DNA from 2 places in the Geothermobacter ehrlichii genome. Region 2 is predicted to be linked to the other one. Evidence: riboswitches for the same ligand, from Rfam matches in the RefSeq annotation. Region 2 holds a riboswitch; the other holds the start of a gene.
What was found. A riboswitch is a leader RNA that binds a small molecule or an ion and turns the genes downstream of it on or off. The one in region 2 is predicted to bind thiamine pyrophosphate.

Region 1: linked by a shared signal. The riboswitch ahead of thiD (bifunctional hydroxymethylpyrimidine kinase/phosphomethylpyrimidine kinase) and the one ahead of thiF (sulfur carrier protein ThiS adenylyltransferase ThiF) in region 2 are both predicted to bind thiamine pyrophosphate.

What each region holds. Positions count from the first base shown of each region.
Region 1 covers NZ_VNIB01000011.1:2,617-18,080, forward strand. The annotation lists gene purD (phosphoribosylamine--glycine ligase) at 1-958, opposite strand, end outside; gene purH (bifunctional phosphoribosylaminoimidazolecarboxamide formyltransferase/IMP cyclohydrolase) at 1,042-2,607, opposite strand; gene alr (alanine racemase) at 2,794-3,912, opposite strand; gene EDC39_RS11180 (CooT family nickel-binding protein) at 4,119-4,304, shown strand; TPP riboswitch at 4,326-4,429, shown strand; gene thiD (bifunctional hydroxymethylpyrimidine kinase/phosphomethylpyrimidine kinase) at 4,486-5,895, shown strand; gene thiC (phosphomethylpyrimidine synthase ThiC) at 6,144-7,448, shown strand; gene speD (adenosylmethionine decarboxylase) at 7,762-8,559, shown strand; gene EDC39_RS11200 (ChaN family lipoprotein) at 8,689-9,912, shown strand; gene EDC39_RS11205 (class II fructose-bisphosphate aldolase) at 10,003-10,983, opposite strand; gene EDC39_RS11210 (glyceraldehyde-3-phosphate dehydrogenase) at 11,173-12,618, shown strand; partial or broken gene rpsU (30S ribosomal protein S21) at 12,787-13,055, opposite strand; gene EDC39_RS11220 (THUMP domain-containing class I SAM-dependent RNA methyltransferase) at 13,155-14,276, opposite strand; gene EDC39_RS11225 (ATP-binding protein) at 14,443-15,390, shown strand; gene EDC39_RS11230 (cytochrome c3 family protein) at 15,444-15,464, shown strand, end outside.
Region 2 covers NZ_VNIB01000014.1:82,218-97,681, reverse strand. The annotation lists gene ppdK (pyruvate, phosphate dikinase) at 1-409, shown strand, start outside; gene EDC39_RS13195 (D-2-hydroxyacid dehydrogenase) at 566-1,531, shown strand; gene nfi (deoxyribonuclease V) at 1,595-2,293, shown strand; gene EDC39_RS13185 (Rossmann-like and DUF2520 domain-containing protein) at 2,354-3,226, opposite strand; gene EDC39_RS13180 (fumarylacetoacetate hydrolase family protein) at 3,223-3,876, opposite strand; gene EDC39_RS13175 (rhomboid family intramembrane serine protease) at 4,052-5,236, shown strand; gene EDC39_RS13170 (radical SAM protein) at 5,240-6,130, shown strand; gene EDC39_RS13165 (ABC transporter substrate-binding protein) at 6,109-7,269, opposite strand; gene EDC39_RS13160 (SLC13 family permease) at 7,377-9,152, opposite strand; gene EDC39_RS15980 (phospholipase A) at 9,534-9,653, shown strand; gene thiE (thiamine phosphate synthase) at 9,639-10,274, opposite strand; gene thiH (2-iminoacetate synthase ThiH) at 10,288-11,421, opposite strand; gene EDC39_RS13135 (thiazole synthase) at 11,505-12,284, opposite strand; gene thiS (sulfur carrier protein ThiS) at 12,333-12,533, opposite strand; gene thiF (sulfur carrier protein ThiS adenylyltransferase ThiF) at 12,530-13,345, opposite strand; TPP riboswitch at 13,392-13,494, opposite strand; gene EDC39_RS13120 (hypothetical protein) at 13,612-13,929, shown strand; gene glpK (glycerol kinase GlpK) at 13,952-15,430, opposite strand.

The DNA.
Region 1 (15,464 bases), on a different contig from region 2:
TCACGCGGTCGAGCTCGCCACGCACGCAGGCCTGCAGCACCGGCACCAGGTCCGACTTCAGCCGCATCAGCAGCGGTTGGCACTCGGGATCGCCGAACCGGACGTTGAACTCGAGCACCTTCGCCCGGCCGTCCCTGACCATCAGGCCGGCGTAGAGAATACCGTTGAAGGGGCAGCCCTCGGCGGCCATTCCGGCCACCAGCGGCTGCAGAATCTCTTCGACCACCTGCCGGTGCACCTCGTCGGTCACCACCGGCGCCGGCGAATAGGCCCCCATGCCACCGGTATTCGGCCCCTGGTCACCGTCGAAAACCGGCTTGTGATCCTGGGACGAGGCCAGGGGGAGGATGGTCCTGCCGTCGGTAAAGGCGATGAACGAGGCCTCCTCGCCGTCGAGGAACTCCTCGATGACCACGATCCGGCCGGCCTCGCCGAAAGCGGCGTCGAGCATGCAGGCGTCGACGGCAGCGATCGCCTCTTCCTCGCTGCGGGCGACCACCACGCCCTTGCCGGCCGCCAGGCCGTCCGCCTTGACCACGATCGGCGCGCCCTGCTCGCGAATGAAGGCCACCGCCTGGTCGCGGTCGGTAAAGGTACCGTAGGCGGCCGTCGGCACGCCGTATTTGGCCATGATGTCCTTGCAGAATTTCTTGCTGCCTTCCAGCCGCGCCGCCTGGCGATCGGGGCCGAAAATTTCCAGTCCCGCCTGCCGGAAACGGTCGACGATGCCCAAAGTCAGGGGCAGCTCCGGTCCGACCACGGTCAGACCGATCTGCTGCTGCCGGGCGAAAGCGAGCAGACCGTCGATGTCATCGACGGCAATATCGACGCATTCGGCCTGCGCGGCGATCCCCGGATTGCCCGGGGCGCAATAGACCTTGTCCACCAGACTTGACTGGGCGATCTTCCAGACCAGGGCATGTTCGCGGCCACCGCCGCCAACAACGAGAATGTTCATGACAGTTCTCCTAAAGTGACGAGTGACGAGTGACGAGGGACAAGTCGTTTTTGCTCGTCCCTCGTCCCTCGTCCCCGCCTTTCTCAATGCCTGAAATGCCTCATCCCGGTGAAGACCATCGCCATGCCGTGCTCGTCGGCGGCGGCGATCACTTCCTCGTCGCGGATCGAACCGCCCGGCTGGATGACGGCGGTGATGCCGACTTTCGCCGCGTTGTCGATGCCGTCACGGAAGGGGAAGAAGGCATCGGAGGCCATGGCCGCCCCCTTGACCTCGAGCCCGGCGTGCTCGGCCTTGATGGCGGCGATGCGGGCGGAATTGACCCGGCTCATCTGGCCGGCGCCGACGCCGATGGTCATGCCATCCCTGCCGTAGACGATGGCGTTCGACTTGACGAACTTGGCCACCTTCCAGGTGAAGAGCAGGTTCTTCAGTTCCTCTTCGGTCGGCTGGCGCTTGCTCACCACCTTCATCTCCGCGAGCAGGGCCAGGTCGGTGTCCTGCACCAGCAGGCCGCCGTTGACCCGCTTGAAATCGAGACGCGGGGCCGGCTCCTGCGGCCAGAAGCCGCATTCGAGCAGGCGGACGTTCTTCTTGGCGGCCACCGCCACGGCGGCCTCTTCGCTCACCTTCGGCGCGATGATCACCTCGACAAACTGCTTTTCGCAGATCGCGGCCGCGGTTTCGCCGTCCAGCTCGCAGTTGAAGGCGATAATGCCGCCGAAGGCCGATTCCGGGTCGGTGGAAAAGGCCCGCCGGTAGGCCTCGAGCGGCGTGGCGCCGAGCGCTACGCCGCAGGGATTGGCGTGCTTGACGATGACGCAGGCCGGACCCTCGCTGAACTGCTTGACGCACTCTAAAGCGGCGTCGGTATCGGCGATGTTGTTGTAGGAAAGGGCCTTGCCCTGCAGTTGCCGGGCGGTACTGACGGAGGCCTCGGCGACCTTCTGCTCGACATAGAATGCCGCCTTCTGGTGCGGATTCTCGCCGTAGCGCATCCCCTGCGCCTTGCGGTACTGCAGGGTCAGCACCGGCGGAAAATCGGCATGCTCCTCGCCGAGACGGCGTCCCAGCCAGTTGGAGATGGCGGCGTCGTAGGCCGCGGTATGCTGGTAGACCTTCACCGCCAGCCGGAAATTGGTCGCCTCGGAGACGGCACCCTCGGAAGTCCCCATCTCCTCGAGTACCGCACCGTAGTCGGCCGGATCGACCAGAACCGTGACCGAACGGTTGTTCTTGGCGGCGCTGCGCAGCATGGTTGGTCCGCCGATATCGATGTTTTCGATGGCGTCCTCCAGGCTGCAGCCGGGATTGGCGACCGTCGCCTCGAAGGGGTAGAGGTTGACCACCACCATGTCGATCGGCTCGATGCCGTGCTGTTCCATGGTCGCCACGTGGTCCGGGTTGTCGCGCAGCCCGAGCAGGCCGCCGTGAATCTTCGGATGCAGGGTCTTGACCCGGCCGTCGAGCATTTCGGGAAAGCCGGTGAACTCGGAGACGTCCTTGACGGCCAGTCCGGCTTCCCGCATCAGCCGGGCGGTTCCGCCGGTGGAAAGGATTTCGACACCGAACTTCGCCAGCTCACTGGCAAATTCGACGATGCCGGTCTTGTCGGAGACACTGATCAGGGCACGCTTGATTTTCGCCATGGGTCAACCTCGGTCTGTTGTCGGTCAAAACAGAAAAAACCGTCATGCGCGGATGGCGGTTTTCGGGGGAGCCATTCCCTTTGCTGCCGGTCTGTGAAGAAAGGCCTTATCTACCATGCCGAACGGTCTGCTGGCAACCGTTTTCGCGGCCGCAAAAGCAGCGTATACCTCTTTTTGCGCCTCTTTTCACCGCCCGAGATAACAGCGCGGATTGCACGATCCGAGCAGGCAGAAGATCTCGTAGTCGATGGTATCCGCCCAGCCGGCCAGCTCGTCGCCGCGGATGCACTCCGACCCGTCGGTTCCGAGCAGGGTGACCGGATCGCCGACCGCGACCCGCGGCAGAGCGCCGACATCGGCCAGAATCCAGTTCATGCAGACCCTGCCCACCAGCGGCACCCGGCGCCCGCGTATCAGCACCTGCGCCCTGTTGGTCAGGGCGCGGAGGTAGCCGTCGGAATAACCGACCGGGATGGCGGCCAGCAGGCTCTCCTGCCGGGTCACGAAGCGGTGACCGTAAGAGATGCCGGTTCCGGCCGGCACCTTTTTGACCTGCGCCACCCGGCTGACGAAGGACATCACCGGCTTCAGGTCGAGGTGGCGAAACCCTTCGCCGGGCAGGCCGCCATACAGGCTGATGCCGGGACGCGCCAGGTTGCACAGGGGGAACTCCCTGCCGAACAGGCCGGCGCTGTTGCTCAGGTGCACCCAGCGCGGCTGAAAACCGGCCTGCCGCACCCTTTCGAGACAGGCGGCGAAGGTGTCGTACTGCCGGTCGGACCAGGGATGCTCCCGCTCGTCAGCCATCGCCAGGTGGGACACCACGCCCTCGATCGCCACATGGCGCAGGGCGGCGAGCGCCGCCAGCACCTGGTCGAGTTCTTCAGGCCGGAAACCGACCCGCCCCATGCCGGTATCGATCTTGAGATGGACGGGAATCCTGCGCCCCCGCGCCCGGCCGGCCGCATCCAGTGCCCGCGCCAGCTCCAGATCGAACAGCATCGGCACCAGGCCGAGGTCGGCCAGAACGCCGGCATCGCCGGGATCGGCGCCGCAAAAGAGCAGAATCGGCTGCACCAGCCCGAGCCGCCGCAGCGATTCGGCCTCGCGCAGATGCGCCACGCCGAACATTTCGGCGCCCTCGTCGTGCAGGGCCCGGGCTACCTGCTCGGCGCCATGACCGTAGGCGTCGGCCTTGACCACCGCCAGCAGGGGACGGCCGGAAAAGGCCCTTTTCGCCAGCCGAAAATTGTGCCGCAGGGCCGACAGATCGATCCGGACCTGGTTGGGATGCGACATGGCCATCACTCTTCGCTCCTTGAATTGTCTTCCTTGCCCGGCGGAAAACGACGCCCGACTCCTCCCTCTGAATTTCGTTTTTCTAGCATGCCTCGGGGACGGAGGCAAAGAAAACGCCACCAGGCCGCCGAAAGTGGTGGTGGAATTGGGCATTGACAGTCCCTCGACCCATTGGCTAGTCTGCAATCAAATCAACTACTGGAGGTCGCGGCATGTGTCTCGACAACGGGCCGCTGATGCTGGTCAGGGGCGAAACCGAACGGCAACTGGACAATATCGCCTCGCTGCTGCCCAAAGACGGCAGCATCACCCTGATCGACGTTTTCGGCAAAAAAGAACAGATCGAGGGCGTGATCGAGGAGATCGATCTGCTGAACAACCGCATCGTCCTTGCCTGAAACCGACAATCGAATAGCTGACAGCACCGCTGGGGGAGTGAAGACTGAGAGTCCTGCGACAGGCAGGGCGACCCTTCGAACCTGATCCGGGTCATGCCGGCGTAGGGAAGCGGCCAGAGCGATTTCTGCAGACAGCATCGCGGCCGGCCCCGGCGCGGTGCTGTCTGCGTCTGGGGCTGTCATGCTCGAAGGAATCTATTACATCACCACCGCCGATCCGGCCGGCCGCTACCTCGATACCTGCCGCGCCGTCCTTGCCGGCGGGGTGCGCATCCTGCAATACCGCGACAAGCACAGAAGCGTCGAAGAGCAGGCCCCCATCGCCCGCCGGCTGCGCGACCTCTGTCGCGAATACGGAGCCATCTTCCTTATCAACGACCATCCGCATCTGGCCTTGGCGGTCGATGCCGACGGCGTCCACCTCGGCCAGGACGACACCCCGCCAGCCGAAGCGCGGAAGATTCTCGGCACAGGCCACCTGATCGGCGTCTCGACCCGCACCGTCGAGCAGGCCCGGGCCGCGGCCGCCGCCGGCGCCGACTATATCGCCGTCGGCAGCATGTATCCCACCGGCAGCAAGCAGGACGCCGAACTGGTCGGGCCGGAGCGCCTCGGCGAAATCCGCCGGGCGGTCGACCGGCCGCTGGTGGCCATCGGTGGCATCGACCGCGACCGGGCGCCGCGCCTGTTCGATCTCGGCGCCGACGCCGTCGCCGTCATCTCCGCCCTGCGCGACGCCGACGACCCGCGCCTGGCGGCGCGCGAGCTGGCCCTGATCGCCAACCGCCGCCACCCCGAGCCGCGCGGCCGGGTGCTGACGATCGCCGGCTCCGATTCCGGCGGCGGCGCCGGCATCCAGGCCGACCTGAAAACCATCGCCCTGCTCGGCGGCTACGGCATGTCGGCCCTCACCGCCCTCACCGCCCAGAACACCCTCGGCGTCAGCGGCATCCATCCCTGCCCGGCCGATTTCGTCAGTGAACAGGTCACGGCGGTTATCGACGACATCGGCGCCGACGTCGTCAAGACCGGCATGCTCTACAGCGCCGAGATCGTCGCCTGCGCCGCCGGACTGGTCGAGCGCTACGGCCTTCCGGCGGTGGTCGACCCGGTGATGATCGCCAAGGGGGGCGCTCCCCTGCTGCGCCAGGACGCCGTCGCCACCCTGATCGACAGGCTGCTGCCGCAAACCTACCTGCTGACGCCGAACGTTCCGGAAGCGGCAGCCCTGACCGGCATTCCCATCGAGGGAGAGAAGGAAATGGAACGCGCCGGAGAGAAACTGCTCGCCATGGGCGCCCGCAACGTGCTGATCAAGGGCGGACATCTGCGCGGCGAGGCGGTCGATCTGCTCCTGACCCCGCAGGGCGTCCATCGCTGGAGCTGCGAACGCCTCGCCGGCCGCAACACCCATGGCACCGGCTGCACCTTCTCCGCCGCCATCGCCACCCTGCTGGCGCGAGGCGAACCCCTGCCGGTGGCAGTCGGGAAGGCCAAGAAATTCATCACTGCCGCCATCCGCACCGCCGTCGACCTCGGCCGCGGACACGGCCCGGTCAACCACTGGCGGGGGGCTAAAGAGATATTGTAGAACCAGAATTCAGGAGCAGAAGCCCGGGGTCAGAGGAAAAACCTTCCGAGTTCTGCGGCCGACATCCTGAAGATGGCAGCGACTTTGGCGTTTGAAAACGCACCGACAACGAGGCAGAACCAACTCTGCGCAAACAGGACACAAAAGGGGGGCGGGTTTGAGAATTTCTCCTGGCTCCTGAATTCTGACTCCTGACTCCTGTTCTTGACTTTTCATTTTACTACCGCATCAAAACAAAAGGACCAACCATGACTCAGCTCGAAGCCGCCCGCAAGGGCCTGATCACCGAAGAGATGAAAACCGCCGCAGCGGCGGAGAAGATCGACCCTGAAATCCTGCGGCAAAAAATCGCCGCCGGCACCGCCATCATCTGCCTCAACAGCAAGCACGCGGGCGTGCGCCCGCTGGCCGTCGGCGAGGGGCTGCGGACCAAGGTCAACGCCAACATCGGCACCAGCAAGGACGACGTCTCCATCGACAAGGAGATGGAGAAGGCCAGGGTGGCGGTCGCCGCCGGCGCCGACGCCATCATGGACCTGTCGACCGGCGGCCCGGTCGACGAGATTCGCCGGGCGGTCATCGCCGAAGCGGGCGTCACCATCGGCAGCGTCCCCCTCTACCAGGCGGCGCTGGAGGCGGTCAACGTGCAGCGCAAAGCGATCGTCGACATGACCGTGGACGACATCTTCGCCGGCATCGAAAAGCACCTCGAAGACGGGGTCGATTTCATCACCGTTCACTGCGGCGTCACCCGCTCCACCGTCGAGCGGATGCGCAACGAGGGGCGGGTGATGGAAGTCGTCTCCCGCGGCGGCTCCTTCACCGTCGAGTGGATGGCGCACAACAACGCCGAAAACCCCCTTTTCGAGCACTATGACAAGCTGCTGCAACTGGTCAAACCCTACGACTGCGTCCTCTCCCTCGGCGACGGCTTCCGCCCCGGATGTCTGGCCGACGCTACCGACCGAGCCCAGATCCACGAGCTGATCCTGCTCGGCGAACTGACCCAGCGCGCCTGGGACGCCGGCGTCCAGGTGATGATCGAAGGCCCGGGGCACGTGCCGCTGAACCAGATCGAGGCCAACATCAAGCTGCAGAAGCGCCTCTGCCACGGCGCTCCCTTCTACGTGCTCGGGCCGCTGGTGACCGACATCGCCCCCGGCTACGATCACATCACCTGCGCCATCGGCGGCACCCTCGCCGCCGCCGCCGGCGCCGATTTCCTCTGCTACGTCACCCCCAGCGAGCACCTGCGCCTGCCGACGGTGGAGGACGTACACGAAGGGGTAATGGCCAGCCGCATCGCCGCCCACGCCGCCGACATCGTCAAGGGCGTGCCCGGAGCCTGGGAGCAGGATCTGGCCATGGCCCGCTGCCGCAAGCAGCTCGACTGGGAAGGACAGTTCCGGCTCGCCATCGACCCGGAAAAGGCGCGGCGGATGCGCGCCGAGTCGGGGGTCGACGAGGAACACGGCGCCTGCACCATGTGCGGCGAGTTCTGCGCCTACAAGGTGATGAACGAACGGCAGCAGAAAGAGGCGGCCGGCGGCTGATTCCGCCGGCCTCTCCGCCACCGCCCGGCATGGGCGAATACTGCCCCCCACCGCCTGCCTTCGGGATTCGGCTACCGTAACAATCCCATCTGCTTCGTTGCCGGCATCGCTCAGGTACTCGACGTGGCCTCTACTACGCCTGCGTCCGAATCGGCCGGGCGCCTTGCATCTGGGCCCGTTCCGGCCCCCTCGGTCCACAAACCAGGCGCTGGATTTGGGGGGCCAATTTTACATTTGGTCCCCGGGACGATTTGTGCTTTAATTGCTCGTTCTGGCCCGGCCAGCATATCCCGGACAAAGTGAGATGCATGCCATGGTCGCAAAGCGCAACAGCAGGAACCTGCGGTACCGTCGACGCCCCAAGCTGAAACTGCGGGGCTTCAACAACCTGACCAAGACCCTCTCCTTCAACATCTACGACGTCTGCTACGCCAAGCGGCCGCAGGCGCGCAAGGAATATCTCGAGTACATCGACGAGGAGTACAACTCGGAGCGCCTGGTGCGCATCCTGACCGAGGTCGCCGACATCATCGGCGCCAACATCCTCAACATCTCCAGCCAGGACTACGATCCCATGGGGGCCAGCGTCACCATCCTCATCGCCGAGGAGCCGGTCGACCCAAAGCCGGAGCAGGTTCTGGCGCACCTGGACAAGAGCCACCTCTGCGTCCACACCTACCCGGAAACCGACTCCAAGAGCGGCGTCTCCACCTTTCGGGTCGACATCGACGTCTCCACCTGCGGCAAGATCAGCCCACTGAAGGCCCTCAACCACCTGATCGAGTCGTTCGAGTCGGACATCGTCGTCATCGACTACAAGGTGCGCGGCTTCACCCGGGACGTCAAGGGACGCAAGCACTTCATGGACCACCGCCTGCGCTCCATTCAGCAGTACATCAAGAAGCGGATTCTCGCCCGCTACCAGTGCGTCGACATCAACATCTACCAGGAGAACCTGTTCCACACCAAGATGCGGCTGAAGGACCTCGACCTCGACCAGTACCTGTTCGCCATCAACGCCGAGGACATTCCCGAAGCCGAACAGCAGCACATCCGCACGGTGCTGGAGCAGGAGATCACCGAAATTTTCTATTCGAAACACATTTTCTAGCAGGTTGTCGACAAGCCGAAATCTGGCGAAAAAGCGGCCGTGGCGCCAGGCCGTACCGACCGTGCAGCCCGTCTGCCCATGCCGCTTAGGTCCATCTCGACATCCTGCCGCCAAGCGATGGAGGTTTTCATGGCCGTTGGCATGCGCGCCGTTCTGCCCATTCTGCTGCTTCTGCTTCTTGGCGGCTGCGCCGGCATCCGGCAGCAGCCCCTGGGCAACCCCGAATCCCCATACCCGCCGCCGCGCCCACCCGAAATCGGCGACGTCCTGCACCTGCCGACCGGCATCTACGTCGGCAGGGAACAGATGCTGGCGGCGGTGACCGACGCCCGCATCGTCTACGTCGGCGAAACCCACGACAATCCGGCCTCGCACCGGCTGCAGCTCGACATCTTGCGGGCGATGGCCGAGCGCTGGCCGGGACAGGTCTCCCTCGGCATGGAGATGTTCACCCCCGCCCAGCAGGAGGTGCTCGACGACTGGGTCGCCGGCCGACTGGACGAAAAGACCTTCCTCAAGCGGTCCCGCTGGTTCCGAACCTGGAGCATGGATTTCGGGCTCTATCGCGACCTGCTGGAACTGGCCAGGGAAAAGAAGATTCCCATCCGCGGCCTCAACGCCGACAAGAAGCTGGTCAGCCAGGTCGGCCGGAAGAACCTTGACCAGCTACCGGCGGAGGCCCGGCAATCCCTGCCGAAGATGGACCTGAACGATCCCTACCAGACAGCCCTGGTCAAGGCCATCTTCGGCGGTCACAGCGCCGGCAAGGCCATGCTCGAGGGCTTTCAGCGCGTTCAGACCCTGTGGGACGAAACCATGGCCGCCAGCATCGCCGACTGGCTCGCCCGGCCCGGCAACGAGAGGATGCGCATGGTGGTGGTGGCCGGCGGCAACCACGTCCGCAACGGCTTCGGAATTCCGCGCCGGGTCTTCCGCCGCCTGCCGACCTCCTACGTGCTGGTCGGCTCCCACGAAATCGAAGTCCCCGAAGAGAGGAAGGACCGGCTGATGAACGTCAGGGTTCCGGCCTTTCCCATGCCCCCCTTCGACTACCTGCTCTACACCCGCTACGAAATTCACGATCGCGACCGGGTCAAGCTCGGCGTCATACTGGCGGACGACGACGGCCGGGTGGTGGTCGGCAGCGTCGTTCCCGGTTCCAACGCCGACCGGGCCGGGCTGCGGCAAGGGGACGTGATCCTGCGCATCGGCGGGCAGCCGGTAAAGGAAAGTTTCGACCTGGTTTACGAAATCAGCCGGCTCGAGGCGGGCGACGAACGCACCCTCGACATCGAACGGCAGGGGGAAAGGTTGCAAATCGACGTGCGGTTCGAGAAGAGGCGGAAAAAATAGAAGCGCGATTCTCGAACCGAGAATCGCGAGTAACAAATTGCGAGTCCGTTCGCGGCCACCGGGCACGGGTGGCCGCGAACGAAAAACTCCTCACGCCTTGCCGGCACTCCCCAGCACGGCTTCGTTCTTGTGCTTGATCAGCCGGATCAGCTCCTTGCGCGCCTCGCCGAGATACTTGCGCGGATCGAACTCGGCCGGGTTGTTGGCCAGATACTCGCGCACCTTGGCGGTCACCGCCAGCCGGCCGTCAGAATCGATGTTGATCTTGCAGACGGCGCTGCGGGCGGCCCGCCGCAGCTGCTCCTCGGGAACGCCGACCGCCCCTTCCATACTGCCGCCGTAGCGGTTGATCAGCTGCACGTACTCCTGCACCACGCTGGAGGCTCCGTGCAGAACGATGGGGAAGCCGGGGATGCGCTTTTCGATCTCCTCGAGAATGTCGAACCGCAGCGGCGGCACCTCCTCGCCCTCCTTGAGCTTGAACTTGTAGGCGCCGTGGCTGGTGCCGATGGAGATGGCCAGCGAGTCGCAACCGGTCTTGCTGACGAAATCCTCCACCTCTTCCGGCCGGGTGTAGGTCGAATGCTCTGCCTCCACCTCGTCCTCGATGCCAGCCAGCACACCGAGCTCCCCCTCGACCGTCACATCGTACTGGTGGGCATATTCCACCACCTTGCGGGTCAGGGCGACATTCTCCTCATAGGGCAGGTGCGAGCCGTCGATCATCACCGACGAAAAACCGGAATCGACGCAGGCCTTGCACAGTTCGAAGGAATCACCGTGATCGAGGTGCAGGGCGATGGGGATGTCGGCGCCCATTTCCCGCGCCATCTTCACCGCTCCCATGGCCATGTAGCGCAGCATGGTTTCGTTGGCGTAATTGCGCGCACCCTTGCTGACCTGGATGATGACCGGCGAAGCGGTCTCGGCACAGGCGGTGATGATCGCCTGCAACTGCTCCAGGTTGTTGAAATTGTAGGCCGGGACGGCATAACCGCCCTTCATGGCGCGGGCAAACATGTCGCGCGTGTTCACCAGACCCAGTTCTTGGTAGGAAACCCTGTCGGCCATGCCTGCAATCCTCCTTTATTCATGGTCAGATTTCCGACCCTGACGGTCGGACTGCATTTATGAATAACAGCCCATGACCGGCAAGTCCAGCGACAAAAATTTTCGTCTACGAAACCTTGCCTTCGCCGGCCTTTTCCGTTTAGTATGGCGCGGTTTTGGCTTAACCCCTGCAACAAGGAAGGACGATCTATGCTGACAGAAAAACAGGTACGCTATTTCTCGGACTGGAAAGAAAGAGAAGCGATTGCCGAGCAGATGCTGCCCATCATCGGCCGTCTCTACCGCGACAACGATGTGGTCATCACCATCTACGACCGCAAGCTGGTGCACCAGTCGACCATCGACATCCTCCGCGCCCACCGCTTCGCCCGCCAGATTCTCGAAAACGAACTGTCGGTGCGTGATACCATGCCGGTGCTGCAAGCGGTCGCCAAACTCGATCTGGCCCCGGCCCGCATCGACATCGGCAAACTGACGGTCCGTTACCAGGCGCAGGCGGGCAATCTCGACATCGACGAATTCGTCCGCCAGGAACTGAAGGAGATCAACACCGGCCACAAGCCGATCCTGAGCGAGCCGCGCGATGTCGTGCTCTACGGCTTCGGCCGCATCGGACGCCTGCTGGCGCGCATTCTCATCGACCAGACCGGCGGCGGCAACAAGCTGCGCCTGCGCGCCGTGGTGGTGCGCAAGGGAAGCGAGGACGACCTGGTCAAGCGGGCCAGCCTGCTGCGCCGCGATTCGGTGCACGGCCCCTTCATGGGAACGATCAAGGTCGATCCGGAAGAGAACGCCATCATCGCCAACGGCAACCTGATTCACGTCATCTATTCGAACGATCCGGCCGAGGTCGACTACGCCCGCTACGGCATCAGCAACGCCATTCTCATCGACAACACCGGCAAATGGCGCGACCGGGAAGGGCTCAGCCAGCACCTGAAGTCGGGAGGAATCGACAAGGTCATTCTCACCGCTCCCGGCAAGGGGGATGTGCCCAATATCGTCTACGGCATCAACAACAATCTGCTGAACGACGACGAACGGATCTTCTCCGCCGCCAGCTGCACCACCAACGCCATCGTGCCGGTGCTCAAGGCGGTCAATGACCGTTTCGGCATCGTCAACGGTCATGTCGAGACTTGCCACTCCTACACCAACGACCAGAACCTGATCGACAACTACCACAAGAAGTCGCGCCGCGGCCGCGGGGCACCGCTGAACATGGTCATCACCGAAACCGGAGCCGCCAAGGCGGTGGCCAAGGCCCTGCCGGAGCTGACCGGGAAACTGACCGGCAACGCCATCCGCGTGCCGACCCCGAACGTCTCCCTGGCCATTCTCAGCCTCAACCTGGAAAAGGAAACCAGCGTCGAAGAGATCAACAGCTACCTGCGCGAGGTCTCCCTGGAAGGGCCGCTGCACGAACTGATCGACTACACCAATTCGCCCGATGTCGTCTCCACCGATTTCGTCGGCTCGGGCTACGCCTGCGTGGTCGATTCCTGCGCCACCATCGTTCAGGGGAACCGCTGCAACCTCTATGTCTGGTACGACAACGAAAACGGCTACAGCTGCCAGGTGGTGAAGATGGTCGACTATCTGGCCGGGCTGAAGCTGCCGGTTCTGCCGGCGTAAGCAAGCAGGCAGCCGAGAAGGGCCCATCTGCTGCGTTGCTCTCGATCTCGTCGCTGCGGAGTTGTAACCACGACACCTCACCTCACTCCTCGATCATCGGGACGCCTTGCATCTGCCCCCTTCTCGACCGTCTCCACGGTTCACCCGGAGAGACTACGGCACGTCCCGTTATCCCTTACAGACAAAAAGGGCCGACCCTCGAGGGTCGGCCCTTTTTCTGTCTGTTCGTTGTGGCGGCGGGATCAGTCCCGGCGCATGGAACGCATCTTCTTGCGCAGCCGGCGCTGGGCTTCCTTCTCCTTGCGCTTGCGTTTGACGGAGGGTTTTTCGTAGAACTTGCGCTGCTTCATCTCGCGAAACAGGCCCTCCTGCTGCAGCTTGCGCTTCAGAACCCGGATCGCCTTTTCGACATTGCCGTCGACAACCGTGATTTCCACCCGAGGATCACCTCGCTTTCTCTTGCGGACTCAGGTTCCGCCGGTTTCGCCAGCGAAACGAAAGTGAACATTAGAGCAACCGGCGCCAAAAATCAACCCCTAATTGGCAAATACAGCATCACGGACCAGCCAGACGGCAAGGCCGCCATTGCGCAGCGGCAGGTGCGGCCGCCCCCGCGCCCAGTCGCCCAGCCAGGCAGGATTCGGCGTCAGGATGGCCTTGTTCCAGTCGCGCCATTGCCGCTGGCAGCACTCCCCCAACCGCCGATAGAGCCGCCGCACCTCGGCATCGTCGCCCAGCCGCTCGCCGTAGGGAGGATTGGCCACCACCAGCCCGGGGCATTCCGGCAGGCCAATGGCGGCGAAATCGTTCCGGCTCCAGGCAATGGCCTCGCCGACGCCGGCGGTTTCGGCGTTCTGCCGGGCCAGATCGAGCACGGCGGCGTCACTGTCGCCGGCGACGATCAGCGCCGCCGGCAGAGGACGTCGATGCCGGCGCGCCTCGTCGAGCAGCAGTTTCCACAGTCCGGCCCTGTAACCGGGCCAGTGCATGAAAGCGAAGGTCCGCATCTGACCGGGCGGTATTCGACCGGCGATGAGCGCCGCCTCGATGGGCAGGGTTCCCGCGCCGCAGAAGGGATCGACCAGCGGCGTCTCTCCATTCCAGCCGGCCAGCAACAGCATGCCCGCCGCCAGGTTTTCCCGCAGGGGGGCCTTGCCCTGCAGCCGGCGGTATCCCCGTCGATGCAGATGCTCGCCGCTGCTGTCGATCGACAGCAGCATGCGGTCCTGATGCAGCCGCACCACGACCTGCTGCTCGGGAAGCTCCGGGTTGTCCGGCGGATCGCCCAGCGCGTGCCGCAGTGCCAGGGCGAGGGTTTCGGAGATACGTCCGGTGTGCATCAGCCGCGAACGGCGGCTGGTCACCCGAAACGCGACCCGCTGGCCGGGGCGGACGAATTCCCCCCAGGACAGGCGCGCCGCCCGGCGGAACAGGGTCGGAAAATCCCGGACCGTCAGCTCGGCGAAGCGCACCAGCACCCGGCTCGCCGTTCGCAGCCAGAGGTTGGCCAGATAGAGTTCGCGCAGCCCGCCCTGCCATCTGACGCCACCCTTCTCCTGCCTGATGCCGGTTATCCCGAGGGCGGCCAGCTCGGCGGCGCAGACCGGCTCGAATCCCGGCGGCACCACGGCGTACTGTTCGACTGTGCGGTTTTTCAAATCGCCTCCTTCCCGAATCCTTCCGACATCCATCGCGCGGTGGCTGAATCTACCACAGAACGCCGACGCCGAAAAAGACTGGGCGCAACGGCCGCCTTTGGTATAGTATGCGGCCATCAAACGGGCCCAACCGGCCTTCAAGACACACTTTCGGGGAAAGGACCTCATGAACCGGCGGGAAATCAACTGGCACCATCTGCTCGAACGCATCGAACGGCTGATCGAGCTGGGCGAAACCGCCCTCGAGCGACAGCTCGTGCCGGACGCTCCGCCCCTTCCCGATCTGGAAAGCTGCCTGGCCCTGCGCTGGCGGGCAAGCGACGACGGCGGCCATCTGGAGGCCATCGCCCATCCCGACCTGCCCGACCCGGACGACCTGCTCGGCATCGACCGGCAGCTTGCCGTCCTGCGGCGCAATACCCGGCAGTTCGTCCGCGGCCTGCCGGCGAACAATGTGCTGCTCTGGGGAGAACGGGGAACAGGAAAGTCGACAGCCGTGCGCAGCCTGCTCAGTCTCTACGCTGACGAGGGACTGCGGCTGGTGGAACTGCAGAAGGAACATCTTTTCGATCTGCGGCAGATCGCCTCCCGCCTGCGTCCCGCACCCTGGCGGTTCATCCTCTACTGCGACGACCTGTCCTTTGACGAACAGGAGATCGACTACCGGGAGCTCAAGGCCCTGCTCGAAGGCGGGCTCGAGACGCCGCCGGAAAACATGCTCATTTACGCCACCAGCAACCGCCGCCACCTGATACCGGAAAAGCTGACCGAAAACACCGGTGAAGAAGAGATTCATCCCGAGGAGCGGATCGCCGAAAAGCTCTCCCTTTCCGACCGGTTCGGCATCAGTCTCGGCTTCTATCCCTTCAGCCGGCAGACCTATCTCGCCATCGTCCACCATCTGGCGAAAAAGCGGAAGCTTGACATTCCCGCGCCATTGCTGGAAAAAGAGGCTTTGAGCTGGGCCGCCGGCCGCGGAAGCCGTTCGGGCCGCGTCGCCAGGCAGTTTGTCGACGATCTGACCGGCCGGCTCGCTCTGGGAAGAGACGCCTCCGGCAAAGAGGCATGGAACTTGCCAGTCAGGGAAGGCCCGAGCCAACCGGCCCACCCGTGAATGATGCATTCCGGACCGCCGCCCGGCGGCATGCCGGAAGACAGGAGGAAAGAATGAAACGGATTCTGCCCATC
Region 2 (15,464 bases):
CACCATGATCGAGCTGCCGCGCGCCGCCCTGACCGCCGATGTCATTGCCGAACATGCGGACTTCTTCTCCTTCGGCACCAACGACCTGACCCAGACCACCTACGGGCTGTCCCGCGATGATGCGGGCAAGTTTCTGCCCTTCTACGTCGAAAAGGAGATCTATCCCAACGATCCCTTCGTTGCTCTCGACCAGGAAGGTGTCGGCCAGCTGGTCAAAATGGGCTGCGAAAAGGGCCGCGCCACCCGGCCCGGCATCAAGCTCGGCATCTGCGGCGAACATGGCGGCGAGCCGTCGAGCGTGATTTTCTGCCACCGGATAGGTCTCGACTATGTCTCCTGCTCGCCCTTCCGGGTGCCGATTGCCCGGCTGGCGGCGGCGCAGGCGGCTCTGATGGACCAGCAGGACTGAGCAGGGCAAGAACCGTTTTTCAATTCCAATTGTCCGACCCGAAGAGCCCCGGCGCCTGATCGCCGGGGCTCTTTCAGGTCTTTCGATTGCTTCGCCTGCCGGCATTTCCTAGAATGATCTTTGTGTGCGAAGCTTGCCGCGAAAGGAATTCACGCCATGAAAATTGTCTATCTTGACGCCCATGCCGCCAATCCCGGCGATCTCGACTGGTCCTCCCTGGAAGCCCTCGGCGAGGTCGCGATTTACGATCGCACACCGCAGGAGAAGGTCCTCGAGCGCATCGGCGACGCCGAGGCGGTGCTGACCAACAAGGTCCCCTTCGACCGCGAGCGGCTGCAGGCCCTGCCGCATCTGCGCTACATCGGCGTCACGGCGACCGGCTACAATATCGTCGATGTGGAAGCTGCCCGCGAACGCGGCGTCATTGTCACCAACATCCCGGCCTATTCCACCGCTTCGGTGGCGCAGATGGTCTTCGCCCTGTTGCTGGAGCTGACGCAGAACGTCGGCCACCATCATCATCTGGTGCGCTGGGGGCATTGGACCGAGGCCCCTGACTTCTGCTTCTGGGACCGGCCGCTGATCGAGCTGGAGGGGATGACCATGGGGCTGGTCGGCTTTGGCCAGATCGGCCGGCGGGTGGCCCGTATCGCCCGGGCCTTCGGCATGGAGGTGCAGGTTCACACCCGGACGCCGGAGCGCTACCGCGATCGGCCGGAGAACCGGGATGTCCGCTTCGTCGGCCTGGAGGAGCTGCTGCAAAGCAGCGACGTCGTCTCCCTGCACTGTCCGTTGAGCGCCGAAACGGAACGGCTGCTCGATGCGCGGCGGCTGGCGCTGCTCAAGCCGAGCGCCTTTCTGATCAACACCGCCCGTGGCGCCCTGGTCGACGAAACGGCCCTGGCGCGGGCGCTGAAGGAGAAGCAGCTGGCCGGCGCCGGGCTGGACGTGCTGAGCGTCGAACCGCCGCCGGGCGACAACCCCCTGCTGACGGCACCCAACTGTTTCATCACGCCGCATGTCGCCTGGGCGACCAAAGCCGCCCGTCAGCGGCTGCTCGATTACCTGGTCGCCAACCTGCGGGCTTTCATCGACGGCAAGCCGCAGAATGTGGTGAGCTAGCGTAGCCCAAGGCTGTAAACTATAAGTTTTTTTGTTTACAGCTTACAGCTTGTAGCTCGATTTATGAATTTTCCCGACCTGCATTCCTGGAATCTCGACTACGCCGCCGCGGTCGCCCTGCAGCGGCGACTGGCGCGCCAGGTCGAGCTGACCAACCGCCTGCCCGAACGGGTGCGGCGGGTGGCCGGGGTCGATGTCTCCTACCGCAAGCGGGGCGACATCTTTTACGCCGCCGTGGTGGTGCTCGATTTTCCCGAATTGCGTCCGGTCGAAGTCGCCTCCTGGCAGGCGCGGGTCGATTTTCCCTACATTCCCGGACTGCTCTCCTTTCGCGAGCTGCCAGTGCTGCTTAACGCCTTTCGCCGGCTGCGTCACCGTCCCGACCTGGTGCTGGTCGACGGCCAGGGCATCGCCCATCCCCGTCGCTGCGGCCTGGCCTGTCACCTCGGCCTGTGGCTCGATCTGCCGACCGTCGGCTGTGCCAAGAGCCGCCTGACCGGGGAGGGCCCTGAACCGGGTTTCGCCAAGGGCGACCGGAGCCCGCTGCGCCAAGGCGGCGAGGAGATCGGCGCCATCGTCCGCAGTCGCGACGGGGTGCGGCCGCTCTATGTTTCGCCGGGGCACCGGATCGACATTCCGACCGCCGTCGACTGGACGCTGGCCTGCTGCGGCCGCTACCGGATGCCGGAGCCGACCCGCCTGGCGCACCTGGAGACCAACCGGCTGCGGCGCGAGGACGAGGCCAGGCGAAGCGGCAGCTAGCCCTTGTTCCCGGCGTCGGGCGCCGGGCGGCGAAGGAAAACACCCCCTTGCCGTCACCCGTCACTTGTCATCCAGCAGCTTCAGCAGCTGCGTCGCCGTTTTTTTGCTGATGCTGCCGCGCTGTCGGGCGATCTGCACCGCCTTGCGGCCGAGGACGCGGTAGATCTGCTGCAGCTCGTCCGGTAGCGGGCGCATGGCGTCGAGATGCGCCGTCACCGTCCTGACGTCACCGCGGGCGATGGGACCGGTCAGGGCGAGATCGGGGCCGAGGGTGGTCAGGCTGCGCAGGGTGCCGGTGAGCAGGGGCTTGAGCAGGTCGAAGGCTTCGTCCCGCGAAAAGCCGCAGGCGGCGAGCATGTCGCAGGCGGCGTGCGTATTGGCGACCAGATAGTTGGAGAGCACGCAGGCGGCGGCGTGATAGAGGGTCTTCTGCTCGCTTCGCAGCCGGAAGGGCCGGCCGCCGAGATCCCGGACCAGCTTTTCTCCCTGCGGCAGGGCGTCTTCGCTTCCTTCCACCGAGCAGGGGCTGCCGGGCAGGTTCTGCACCCCCATGACCGCGTCGGCGAAGGTTTGCAGCGGATGGATGGCCAGGGCCCGCAGCTCGCCGGGGTCGTCCGGCAGAAGGATCGCCGCCGGATGGTAGCCGCTGAAGTGAACCAGCAGGGTGCCCGGTTTCAGCGGCAGCCGGTGCAGTTTTTCGGCGACCTGGCGCAGGTGGTCATCGGGAACCGTGACCAGGATCAGTTTGGCATCGGTGACTTTTTTCAGATCGGTGGCGGCGGCCTTCAGCCGGCCGGCGAAACGGGCCGCCTGCCGCGCCCGTTCCGGGTCGCGGCTGACGATGGCCGCCGGCCGGTAGCCGGCTTCGACCAGCAGCCGGGCGACGGTCTGGCCGACGCGCCCGGGGCCTATGAGCGCGAACCGCTGCCTCATGCCACGCTGACCTCCAGGTGGCCGACCTGGTCGATTTCGGCGACCACCCGGTCGCCGCTGCGCAGGGGACCGACTCCCGACGGCGTGCCGGTGAGAACCAGGTCGCCCGGTTCGAGGGTGAAGATGGCCGAAATCTCTTCGATAATCTGCGGGATTCGGCGCATCATCTGCCCGGTGTGGCCATCCTGGCGCAGGTCATCGTTGACCCGGAGCCTGATCCCCAAATCGTGCGGATCCGCCACCTGCTCGGCGGGGACGAAGGCTGACAGGGGGCAGGCCGTGTCGAATCCCTTGGCGATATCCCAGGGCAGGCCCTTCGCTTTCAGTTCCGACTGGATGTCCCGCAATGTCAGGTCAATGGCGACGCCGTAGCCGGCGACATGGTCCATCGCCCGGTCGCGGGAGATCTCCCTGCCGCCGGTGCCGATCAGCACCGCCAGTTCGACTTCGTGATGGCAGTCCCGCGACCAGGACGGAATCCGGATCCGGCCGCCTTCGCCGATGATGCTGGTTGCCGGCTTGGTGAAGATCACCGGCCGCTCTGGAATTTCGTTGCCCAGTTCGCGGATGTGTTCGACGTAGTTGCGGCCGAGACAGACGATCTTGCCGACACTGAAGGCGCCGCCGTCGATCATGTGCACCTGGTACATTCTTCTCCTCCCTTGGGTTGTTGTCATGCGGAATGTCAGAGTATGGACGCCGGAACCCGCGATGGCAAGCACGGCGACGTTTTGTGCTATAGTGGCGCGGATGACTTCTGATCGTTTAACCATCCATTCTACCCGAACCTGAATCCGGATTCAGGCGAAAACAGGACCCGGAAAGATGCTGCTGCCCATAGGCGACAATCCGAATCCCCGCTCGACGCCCTGGATGACCTGGCTGCTGATCGCTGTCAACGTGGCGGTCTTTCTGCTGGTCACCCTGCCGCTCTCCGTCCGTCGGCCCGACCTGGCCGACCCGGTGCTGCTCGACTACCTGCGCAGTCTCGGGGTCTACGGGCAGGTGTCGATCCGCTCCATTCTGGCCAGCGTGTCGGCCTACGACCTGTTTGTCTTCAAGTACGGCTTCCGGCCGGCGCAGCCGTCGCTGGTCAGCCTCTTTTCGGCCATGTTCCTGCACGGCGGTTGGATGCACCTGCTGGGGAACATGCTCTTTCTCTGGATCTTCGGCGACAATGTCGAGCACCGGCTCGGCCGGATTCGGTTTCTGCTCGCCTACCTGGCCACCGGCATCGCCGCCACCCTCTTTTTTGCCCTTTTCGTCCCCGGTTCGCAGGTGCCCCTGGTCGGAGCCTCCGGCGCCATCTCCGGCGTGCTCGGTTTCTACTTCGTCTGGTTCCCCCGCAATAAGGTGAAGATGTTCTTCTTTTTCTTCTTTCTGCTGCAGGTGATCGAGGTGCCGGCGCGGCTGGTGCTCGGCTTCTACCTGGTGGTCGACAACCTGCTTCCTTTCCTGTTGACCGGCGGCAGCGGGGGAGGCGTCGCCTACGGCGCCCATATCGGCGGTTTTCTGGCCGGCGCGGGCCTGGCTCTGTGGAGCGACCGCATGGGGTTGAGCTGGCGCATGCGACGGCATCTGAACCGGCTTTGGCGGGAACAGCCGGACGAGACGCCGCCGGTTCGCAGCGTGGCGGAGTTGGTGAACGAACTGCTGGCCGCCGGCGATCTGCCGCGGGCGGCTCTGGCCTATCTGCAGCTCGACAGCCGCAGCGAGCGGCTGCAGGTGGCGCCGGCCGACGTTCTGGCCATCGGCGATTTTCTGCTCGAGCGGCGCCGGGCCGACGAGGCGCTGACGGTCTTTCGCCGCTTCATCGCCGAGCGGCCCGCCGACCCCGGCCTGAGCCGGGCCTATCTCGGCGCCGGGCGGGCCATGCTGCTGCGTCCGCGCTGCCGTACCAGTGCCTATCACTATTTTCTCGGCGCCATCGACACCGCCCGCTCGCGTGGCGATGCCGATGCCGCCCGTCGTTACCTCGCCCTGCTGCAGGCAGGTGGACGGGAGGATTGACGCATGTTCTGGTATTTCGATTACGACCAGCCCCTTTTTCGGCCGCCGTCCGAGGCGCGGTCGCTGATCTTTCAGATCACCTACGGCTGCAGCCGCAACCGGTGCACGTTTTGCGGCATGTATAAGATGAAGCGTTTCCGGGTGCGGCCTGTCGACGAGATCCGGCGGGAGATCGAACTGGTGCCTGCCACCCACCGGGCACGGATCCAGCGGATTTTTCTCGCCGACGGCGATGCCCTGATCTATCCGCAGCCGGGTCTGTTGCAGATTCTCGAGCTGCTTGATGCCGCCTTCCCGGCCCTGACCCGCATCGGCTGCTACGCCTCGCCCAACGCCCTGGCCGGCAAGAGCCGGGACGAGCTGGAAGCCCTGCGGCAGCGCAAGCTGCGGATTCTCTACTTCGGACTCGAGTCGGGCGACGACGCCACCCTGGCGCTGATCGACAAGGGCTTCACCGGCGACGAGATGCTCGCCCTCTGCCGGAAAGCGCAGCAGGCGGAGATGAAACTGTCGGTGACCGCCATCCTCGGTCTGGCCGGCCGCGCCCGCAGCCGCGAACACGCCGAGGCGACGGCCGACTGGGTCAACCGGCTCAGCCCCGACTATTTTTCCCTGCTGACCATGTTCCGGCGCAACAACGGCGAACACTTTCGCCGCATCGAGCAGTTGAGCAACGGCGAGGTGCTGGAAGAGGCCCTGCTCCTGGTGCGCCGGCTCGACCCGCAGGGCACCATCCTGCGTTCGAATCACGTCTCCAACAGCCTGCTTCTCGAAGGACGCTATCCCCGGGACCGGGAGCGGGTGATCGCCCAGGCCGAAACCGCCCTGCAGGCGGCCCGCCGTCATCCCGACTGGTACCGACAGGTTCCCGATTACGAGGAAGAGGTCTTCTGACCGGGAGGGGAGGCCGGCCGGCTATCCTCGTCGATGGTGCGGAATCGTCCGTCGCGGATCTCAACCTGAAAACGGCGCCGCTGGATGTCGCCGGTCGGCGTGAAGGTGAGCAGGCCCTGCAGGCCGCGGAAACTGCCGATGGCGAGGAGGGTCCTTTTCAGCCGGGCCGGGTCGCCGTTGCGGCGCAGGGTCTCGATGAGAATACTGGCGGCGTCGTAGGCGTGGACCGAAGCGAATCCCGGATTCTGGCCGAACCGCTGTCGGTAGCGCTCGACGAAGCGACGATAGAGATGGGATCCGTTGTCGCGGTCGAAGGTGTTGTAGAAGATGAGTCCTTCGATCGCCGAACTGCCGAACCTGAGGATGTCCTCGGTTCCCGACCACTCGCTGGCGAAGGTCGGACGGCTGAAGCCGAGACCCTTGAGCTGCTGGCACAGCATGGCGGTGTCCATGGCGCTGGCCAGGATCAGCAGGCCGGCTGCGGCGCTGGCGGCGATTTCGCGCGCCAGGCGATAGAAGGGGATGTGTTTGCCCGAATAGTAGGTTACCGGCGGCAGCATGCGGCCGCCGAGGCGGCTGAAATTGCGGGAGAAGGCCTGGTAGAAGGTCTGGGTGTAGGCGGCGTTGGCTTCGTCGATGACGGCGATCATGCTGTCCAGTCCGTGCGACCGGCGTATCCAGGCGGCATAGTCGGCGCCGAATTGTCGCGTGGATGGATAGAGGCGGAAAAACCAGTCGTCCTGGTTGTCGAGCCGGCTGGTACTGACGGTCGGACTCAGGGCGAGCAGCCGCCGGCGGTCGAGCTCTGGTTTGACGGCAATGCCCATCTGACTGATCATGGGGCCGACGATGGCGGCAACGCCGGCCGCCTGCAGTTCGGCGACCATTTTGCGGACGACATCCGGATTTTGCCGGTCGTCCCGTACCAGCAGCTCGACCGGGTGTCCATGAATGCCTCCTTTGCGGTTGGCATCTTCGACCGCCAGCAGGGCTCCGTTGCGGCCGGCCATGCCGACGTCGGCATAGCGGCCGTTCAGTTCGGCGAGATAGCCGATGCGTACCGGGTCGTTCTGGCGACAGGCGGCCAGAAGCAGCAGAAGCAGCAGAAGCAGCAGGCTGGCGAAGAGAAGGCGCGGCAAGGTGTGATCCTCCCCAAAGATGCGATTTGTCACCTGTCGGCGATTTTTTGCTATTTTCATTAACCGATGTAGGCTGCTTTGTCAAAATCTCGCGCCGGGAAGCCGGTTCAGGAGAAGGGGAAGAAGACGGGAATGCCCAGCGAGGCGAGCAGCCAGATCAGCAGGTTGAGCGGCGTCCCCACTTTCAGGTAGTCGACGAATCGGTAGCCGCCCGGCCCCATGACCAGGGCGTTTGACTGGTGGCTGATCGGGGTGAGAAAGCTGGCCGAGGCGGCGACTGCGACGGCCATGTAGAAGGGATGGGGGCTGACGGCCAGTTTGGTCGCCGTCTCGAAGGCGATGGGAGCGATGAGCACGGCGGTGGCGGCGTTGCTCATCATCGCCGTCAGCAGGAAGGTGATCAGAAAGAGGCCGGAGAGAACCGCCCAGGGGCCCAGCGGACCGAGCAGACCGAGGAGCTGTTCGGCCAGCATGCGGGCGGTGCCGCTGCGTTCCATGGCGATGCCCAGCGGCAGCGTGCCGGCGATGAGGACGATGATCGACCAGTCGATCGCCTCGTAGGCATCCTTGACGCTCAGGCAACGCAACAGGACCATCAGCAGTGCCCCGAGGGTGGCCGCCAGCATGATCGGCATCAGCCCGACGGAGACGCTGATGACCACCCCGAGCAGGATCAGGATTGCAGTCGGCCCGCGACGCGGGCGGAAGGGCATCCGGTCGACATCGCCGAGCAGCAAAAACCCGTGGTCGCGGCCAAGATGGATGGCCCGTTCCCGCGTTCCCTGCAACAGTAGTACGTCGCCGAAGCGCAGGGCGACATGGTCGACCTTGCGCAGCACCGGGGCACCCTTGCGCCAGATGGCCAGCACTGTCAGCCCGTGGGTATCGGCAAAGCGCACGTCGCGCAGGGTCTTGCCGACCATTTCCGAGGTCGGGGTCAGGGCCGCTTCCACGACCACCACCTCGTCCCGCTTGCCGACGTCGCTGACCGGATGTTCGGCTTCCTGCACCAGCTGGATGCCCTTCTTCTCCCGCACCCGCAGGATGCCGCTCGAATCGCCCTCGAGAAAGAGGACGTCCCCCGCCTTCAATTTGCGGTTGCGGTGCGGGAAGGGGAATTTCTGCCTCCCGCGCAGCAAGGCGCGGACGCGCAGGTTGAAATCCCGTTCGATGCCGCTGGCAGCGATGGTCATGCCCACCAGGGGCGAGGCGGGGAGGATGGCCACTTCGCTGATGTAGTTCTTGACCTGGTAGGCTTCGGTGAGCGAGCCGGCCTTGCGGTCGGGCAGAAGATGGCGACCGGCCAGCAGCATGAAGAGGATGCCGCCGGCCAGCAGCAGCAGTCCCAGCGGGGTGAAGGCGAACATGCCGAACCCGGTGCCGGTGTGTTCGCGCATCAGCTCGTTGACCAGGATGTTGGGCGGGGTGCCGATCAGGGTGCAGACGCCGCCGAGCAGGGAGCCGAAGGCCAGTGGAATCAGCAGCTTCGAGGGGCTGATCTTTCCTTTCTGGGCGGTGGCGGTAACCAGCGGCATGAGCATGGCGGTGGCGCCGATGTTGTTGATGAAGGCGGAGAAGAAGGCGCTGACCAGCATGATGGCGGCAATCATGTGCATTTCCGAGCGGCCGGCCACCTTCAGCAGCCGCTCGCCGAGGGGCGCCAGGGCCCCGGTCTGGTTCAGGCCCGCCGAGAGGACGAACATGGCGGCGACGGTGATGACGGCGGGATTGGAAAAGCCGGAAAAGGCCTCGTTCGGGGTGACCAGTCCGGTTAGGCCGACGGCGAGCAGGACCAGCAGGCTGACCAGATCCATGCGCAGCCATTCGGTGGCATAGAGCAGGATGGCGCCGGCGAGAATGAGCAGGACCAGGACGATTTCCATGTGGCCTCGAGAAGGTTTTCTTTCATTTTAACCTGAATCAGTGAATTTATCATTGGCGGATGCCGCAAGCCCCCCGGACGTCATCGACCACTACGGGCACGGCGAATTGCGCCTGGGCGCCGATTTCGACCTCGGCAGCCTGCGGCTGATGCTGCGCCACAATTTGCGCCACAATTTTCCTGAATCAGTGAGTTCATCACCGGCGGATAGCACACGTCATTGACCAGCCTGCGTTTTCCAAAAATTGCCGGCGAACCTGCGGGTGCGCCTAGGATTTTTTGAAACCCATTCAGGTCAGGCACTTGCACTCTCTGTCCGGCATAAACTCACTGATTCAGAAATTTCGTCACCGGCAAGGGGGCGGTTCAGGCCGATCTCACCCTGCCGCTCGGCGGCAGCAACATCGGTCTCTATGTCCAGTACTGGGATGGCTATGGCGAAAGCCTGATCGACCATGGCCGCTCGTTGACCAGAGTCGGTCTCGGCCTACGCATCCGCTGAGAGGGCGGCCTGCCAGGTCCGCAGCAGGTTGCTGGCGGCCTGTCGCGGTTCGGCGCGGTCGAGAACGGCGCGGATGCAGGCGAAGCCTGCGGCGCCGGTCCGGCGGATGTCGGCCAGGCTGTCGGCATCGACGCCGCCCAGGGCGTAGACTGGCAGTTCGGTGGCGGCGCAGGCTCTTTTCAGGGCGTCAAGACCGAGCGGGGGGCCGTATGACTGCTTGGAGGGGGTGAAGAAAATCGGGCCGAAGGTGACGAAGTCGGCGTCGATTGTCTCGGCCAGGCGGATTTCATCGATGCTGTGGGCGGAAAAGCCGATCAGCGCCTGCGGTCCGAGACGTTTGCGGGCCTGTTTCAGTCCCGGAGAATGAACACCGAGGTGGACGCCGTCGGCCCGGCAGGCCAGGGCGATGTCGACCCGGCTGTTGACCAGCAATGGCACCTCGTGCCGGACGGTCGCGTCGCGCAGGGCGCGGGCGAGCCGCAGGAGTTCATCGTCCGCCAGATCCTTCTCCCGCAACTGCACCATGGAGACGCCGCCGGCGACGGCCTGCTCGACAGCCGCCGGCAGATCCTTGCCAGCAAGGCAGTTGCGATCGGAGATCAGGTAAAAGGGGCCGGGCATGGCGAGATCAGCTTCAGGCGGCGCCCTTGCCGGCCGCCGGCTGGAAAGCGGCGTCCCAGTCCTTCCAGACCGGATCGAATCCCCGGCGGCGCAGCATTGCGGCGAATTCGGCCGGGCTGCGGTCGTCGTCGATGGCGAACTGCTGGCCTTCGTGTTCCCCCTGGGCATAACCGCCGGGAGCGGTGCAGCTGCCGGCGCTCATCTGGGTGATGCCCAGCGGCAGCAGGTTGTCGCGCAGTTCGGCCCGTTCCCTGGTCGACAGCACCAGCCCGGCGTCGTGCAGCCAGAGACGCATGGCACAGATGAGCTGGACGAACTGCCGGTCGCCGACCGGCACCCGCGGCTGAAAGCCGCCGTCGGCCGGCCGCAGGCGGGGGAAGGAGATGGTGAGCAGGCTACGCCAGTAGTGCCGGGCGAGATAGCGCCCATGCAGGCCGGTAAAAAAGGCGTCGGTGCGAAAATCCCCCAGCCCCAGCAGCGAGCCGATGCCGATGCGCCGCATGCCGGCGGCGGCGCCTCTCTCCGGCGCCTCCAGGCGCCAGGCGAAGTCCCGCTTGCGGCCGTAGGGGTGCATTTCGGCATAGAGCTCCGGATTGTAGGTCTCCTGGTAGAGGGTCAGGGAATCGACCCCGGCGGCGATCAGGCGGGCGTAGTCCTGCCTGCTCATGGGAAAGACCTCGATGCCGATGGACGAGAAGAACGGACGTACCCGGCGTACGGCGGCTTCGAGGTAGTCGACGCCGGCGGCGCGCGGCGCCTCGCCGGTCAGCAGCAGCACGTGCTGGAATCCCTGGTCGGCCAGAACCCTGGCTTCGGCCTCGATTTCATCCGGGGCCAGGGTTCGGCGCGGCAGCCGGTTGTCGGCGGAGAAGCCGCAGTAGCGGCAACCGTTGCTGCATTCGTTGGAGAGATAGAGCGGGGCGTAGAGCAGGATGGTGTTGCCGAAGCGGCGCCGGGTGATCCGGCTGGCCTTCCGGGCGAGCTCTTCCAGGTGGTTTTCGGCCGCGGGGGAGAGCAGGGCCATGAAATCGGCGTCGCTCAGCCGTTCTGCCCCCAGGGCCCGCTCCACGTCGCTGGCGCTGCAGGCCATGATGTCGGCCCCGACCTGCTGCGGATCGAAGCGTTGAATGATATCGAGAAAGCTCATGGGGAAACCGTTGTGTTCAGGAGTCAGGAGTCAGAAGTCGGGAGATTGCCCTCCAGAATTCTGGCTCGCGGCTCCCGGTGGGTTCAATCCTCGTTGCGCAGAAACCCGGTCAGCGGGCTGCTGGCTTCGGCCTGACTGCGTTCTTCGCCAAGTCCGGCCAGGTAGCCCTCGCGGCCGGCTTCCACTGCCTTTCTGAAGGCGGCGCCCATGGCGCCCGGGTCGCGGGCCACCGCCAGGGCGGTGTTGACCAGCACGGCGTCGGCGCCGAGTTCCATCGCCTCGGCGGCGTGGCTCGGGGCGCCGAGGCCGGCGTCGACCACCACCGGCACGATGGCCTGCTCGATGATGATGGCGAGCTGGTCGCGGGTGCGCACCCCACGGTTGGTTCCGATGGGGGCTCCGAGCGGCATGACCGTGGCCGTCCCCGCTTCCTGCAGGTGCTTGGCGAGGACTGGATCGGCGTTGATGTAGGGCAGGACGGTGAAGCCTTCCCGGACCAGGATCTCCGCCGCCTTCAGGGTTTCGACCGGGTCGGGCAGCAGGTAGTAGGGGTCGGGCGTGACTTCCAGCTTGACCCAGGGCTCGCAGCCGGCGGCGCGCGCCAGGCGCGCCAGGCGCACCGCCTCTTCGGCGTCGCGGGCACCGCTGGTGTTGGGCAGCAGCAGATATTTCTGCCGGTCGATATGCGCCAGCATGTCGTCCTGGGGGTTGTGCAGGTCGACGCGCCGCAGGGCGACGGTGACGATTTCGGCGCCGGAGGCCTCGAGGGCGGCAACCATGGCGGAGCTGGAGCTGAACTTGCCGGTGCCGACCATGAGTCGGGACCGGAAGCTGCGTCCGGCAATTGTCAGCAGATCAGACATGAATCCTATCCTGTTTTCCGTTGGCGAAAGGTCCGTGCGCGGCGCAGCTCAGCCGCCGCCGACGAACTGGACGATTTCGAGCCGGTCGTCTTCGAGCAGTTCGGTGCTGTCGAAGTCGGCCCGGGCGACAATGTTCTGGTTGCGTTCAACGGCGACCCGGCTGGCGTCGAGCTGCAGCAGCCCGAGCAGGCCGGTGACGGTCATGCCGTCGGCGACATCCATGCCCTTGCCATTGACGATGACGTTCATGCATCTTCTCCTTCGGCATCGAGTCCAATCAGCAGGCGCAGCACGGCGTTGGCCTGGTGGTGGGCCGCCACGCCGACCCGGGGAGCCATCAGTCCCTCTCCCGGCCCGGCGGCGCTGGTACCGTCGCCGACCAGGTAGAAGGTGCGGCCGCGCCGGCGGGTGACGACGGTGTTGGCCGGCCCAAAGCCGGCCATTCCCGAAGCGGCGACCACCGGCTTTCCGGGGCAGCCGAGCCGGAAGCTTTCGAGCAGCATCGCCTTCTGGTCGGCACGGTCGAAGGCTTCGACCAGCACATCCGCCTGGCCGAAAATCTGTGGCACGTTCTTTGCCGTCAGTCTGACCTGGTGCCCCTCGATGGCGACGTAGGGGTTGATCCGTCGCAGGTTCTGCTCCATCGCCTGCACCTTGGGCAGGCCGAGCTGGTCGATGAAGTACTGCTGGCGGTTCAGGTTGCTCGGTTCGACGATGTCGAAATCGGCCAGGATGAGGCGGCCGACGCCGAGCCGCGCCAGGGCGACGGCCACCGCCGAACCGAGACCGCCGACGCCGGCGATGCCGACGCAGGCCTTCTTCACCCGTTCGTGGACGCCGGGGGTGTGGCGGGCGACCAGCAGCGCCTCGAGCTCCTCTGCCGGCGGAATTTCGCCGCGCCGGATCAGCACCACCCGGTCGCCTTCGCGGAGAGGAGCGTCGCTGTCGACCGGGAAGCCGTTGCGGATGACGATGTCGGCATCCGGCTTGAGCTGGTCGCGCAGGGCGAAGATGCTGGCAGCCTCCGTGTCGACGGGGCGTTCGTTGACAAATACTTTCATAAACGAAAAACGGCCGCGCAAAGCGGCCGAGAACAGGTTGTGCAGACTGTTGTCGGTGCCGCTTCCCTACGCCGGTATGATCCGGATCAGGTTCAAAGGGTCATTCCGTCGGTCGGAATTCTCAGTCAAAGACTCCCCCAGGGCAACTGGCGCTCTCACACTACCAACGCTTGCCCTCGGGCGTCAACTCTTTTCCCCCTTGCCAGGCGGCGGGGTTTTGACTACCATGAGCCCCCTTTTCATTCGAACTCTGCAGGAGTGGTGGCATGAGCATTTCCGCACGCTATCGTGAGCTGGTCGCCGAAACCGAAAATCTGCAGCGGCGCCTGTCCCGCGAGCAGGACGAGGGGCTGGTCCGGTTCGCGAACCGGCTGTCCAGGGCGGTGGTGACCCTGGCCGAATTGCGTGAGGGGGTCGGGGAGATTCCGCAGATGCACCTGGAGCGGGAGCTGACGCCGGTGCTGCTGCGTGCCCACAACCAGATCGACCGGGTGCGGGTCGAGCTGGAGGAGCAGGCCGCCGACTGGGCGGGACGGCTCTGGAACCTGCAGCAGACCATCTACCGCCTGCTCAACGACCTCTGAGGACGCTCGGGCCGACAGGTTCTCAGACGCGGCCGACCGCCCGTCGCCAGCCGGCGAGCATCCGCTGCCGGTCGGCATCCTCCATCTGCGGCCGGAAGCGGCGTTCTTCCCGCCATGCCTGCCGGATCTGTTCCGTCCCCTGCCAGACGCCCGTCGCCAGCCCCGCCAGCAGGGCGGCGCCCAGGGCGGTTGTTTCGATCGTTTCCGGCCGTACGACATCGGTCCGTAGCAGGTCTGCCTGCAGCTGCATCAGCAGGTCGTTGGCGGCCGCGCCGCCGTCGACCCTGAATTCGCCCAGCGGTTCTCCCAGATCCTCGGCCATGGCCGCCGCCAGTTCGTAGATCTGCAGCGCGATTCCGTCCAGGGTAGCCCGGGCCAGGTGCGCCCGGGTGGTGCCGCGGGTCAGGCCGAAGATGCCGCCGCGCGCCTCCGGCCGCCAGTGGGGGGCGCCGAGACCGGTCAGGGCGGGGACGAAGACCACGCCGCCGCTGTCGGGCACCTGTCTTGCCAGAGCTTCGATGTCGGCGGAACTTTCGATCAGCCCCAGTCCGTCACGCAGCCACTGGACGGCGGCACCGGCGATGAAGGCGCTCCCTTCCAGGGCGTAGCAGGTCTGGCCGTCGATTTGCCAGGCGACGGTGGTAAGCAGGCCGCTGCCGCTGGTGACCGGGCGGTCGCCGGTGTTGACCAGCAGGAAGGCGCCGGTGCCGTAGGTGCATTTGCCGTCCCCCGGCTCGAAGCAGGCCTGGCCGAACAGGGCTGCCTGCTGGTCGCCGGCCATCCCCGCCACCGGGATGCCGTCGGGCAGAAAGTCGAGCCCACAGGTGGTGCCATAGACCTGTGAACTCGGTCGCACTTCCGGGAGCAGGGCGAGCGGAATCCCGAGCCGGTCGGCCAACTCCATGTCCCAGTCGAGGCTTTCCAGGTTGAGCAGCAGGGTGCGGGAAGCGTTGGAGACGTCGGTCACATGCGCCCGCCCGCCGGTCAGCCGCCAGACGAGAAAGCTGTCGATGGTGCCGCAGGCCAGGCTGCCGTCAGCGGCCCGTTCGGCGAGTTCCGGGCTCTGTCGCAGCATCCAGGTCAGCTTGGTGCCGGAAAAGTAGGGGTCGAAGACCAGCCCGGTGCGTTGGCGGAAGAGGGGTTCGAGGCCACGCGCCTTCAGTTCGTCACAGATGTCGGCAGTGCGGCGGTCCTGCCAGACGATGGCGTTGCCGCAGGGACGGCCGCTTTCCCGTTCCCAGATGAGTACCGTCTCCCGCTGGTTGGTGATGCCGATGGCGGCGATGTCGGTCGCCCGGCAGTCGGCGCGTTCGAGCAGCCCGGTCACCGCGGCCCGGACCGAGGTCCAGATCTCCTCCGGGTCGTGTTCGACCCGGCCCGGTTGCGGGAAGTGCTGGGGGAATTCGACATTGACGCGGTCGCGAATGTGCAGGTCGCCGTCGACCAGCAGGGCGGTGGTGCCGGTCGTTCCCTGGTCGATGGCGAGAATCAGCTTGCCCATGGCGGCCTCCTTGCCGGCGGTCGGTTGAACGATT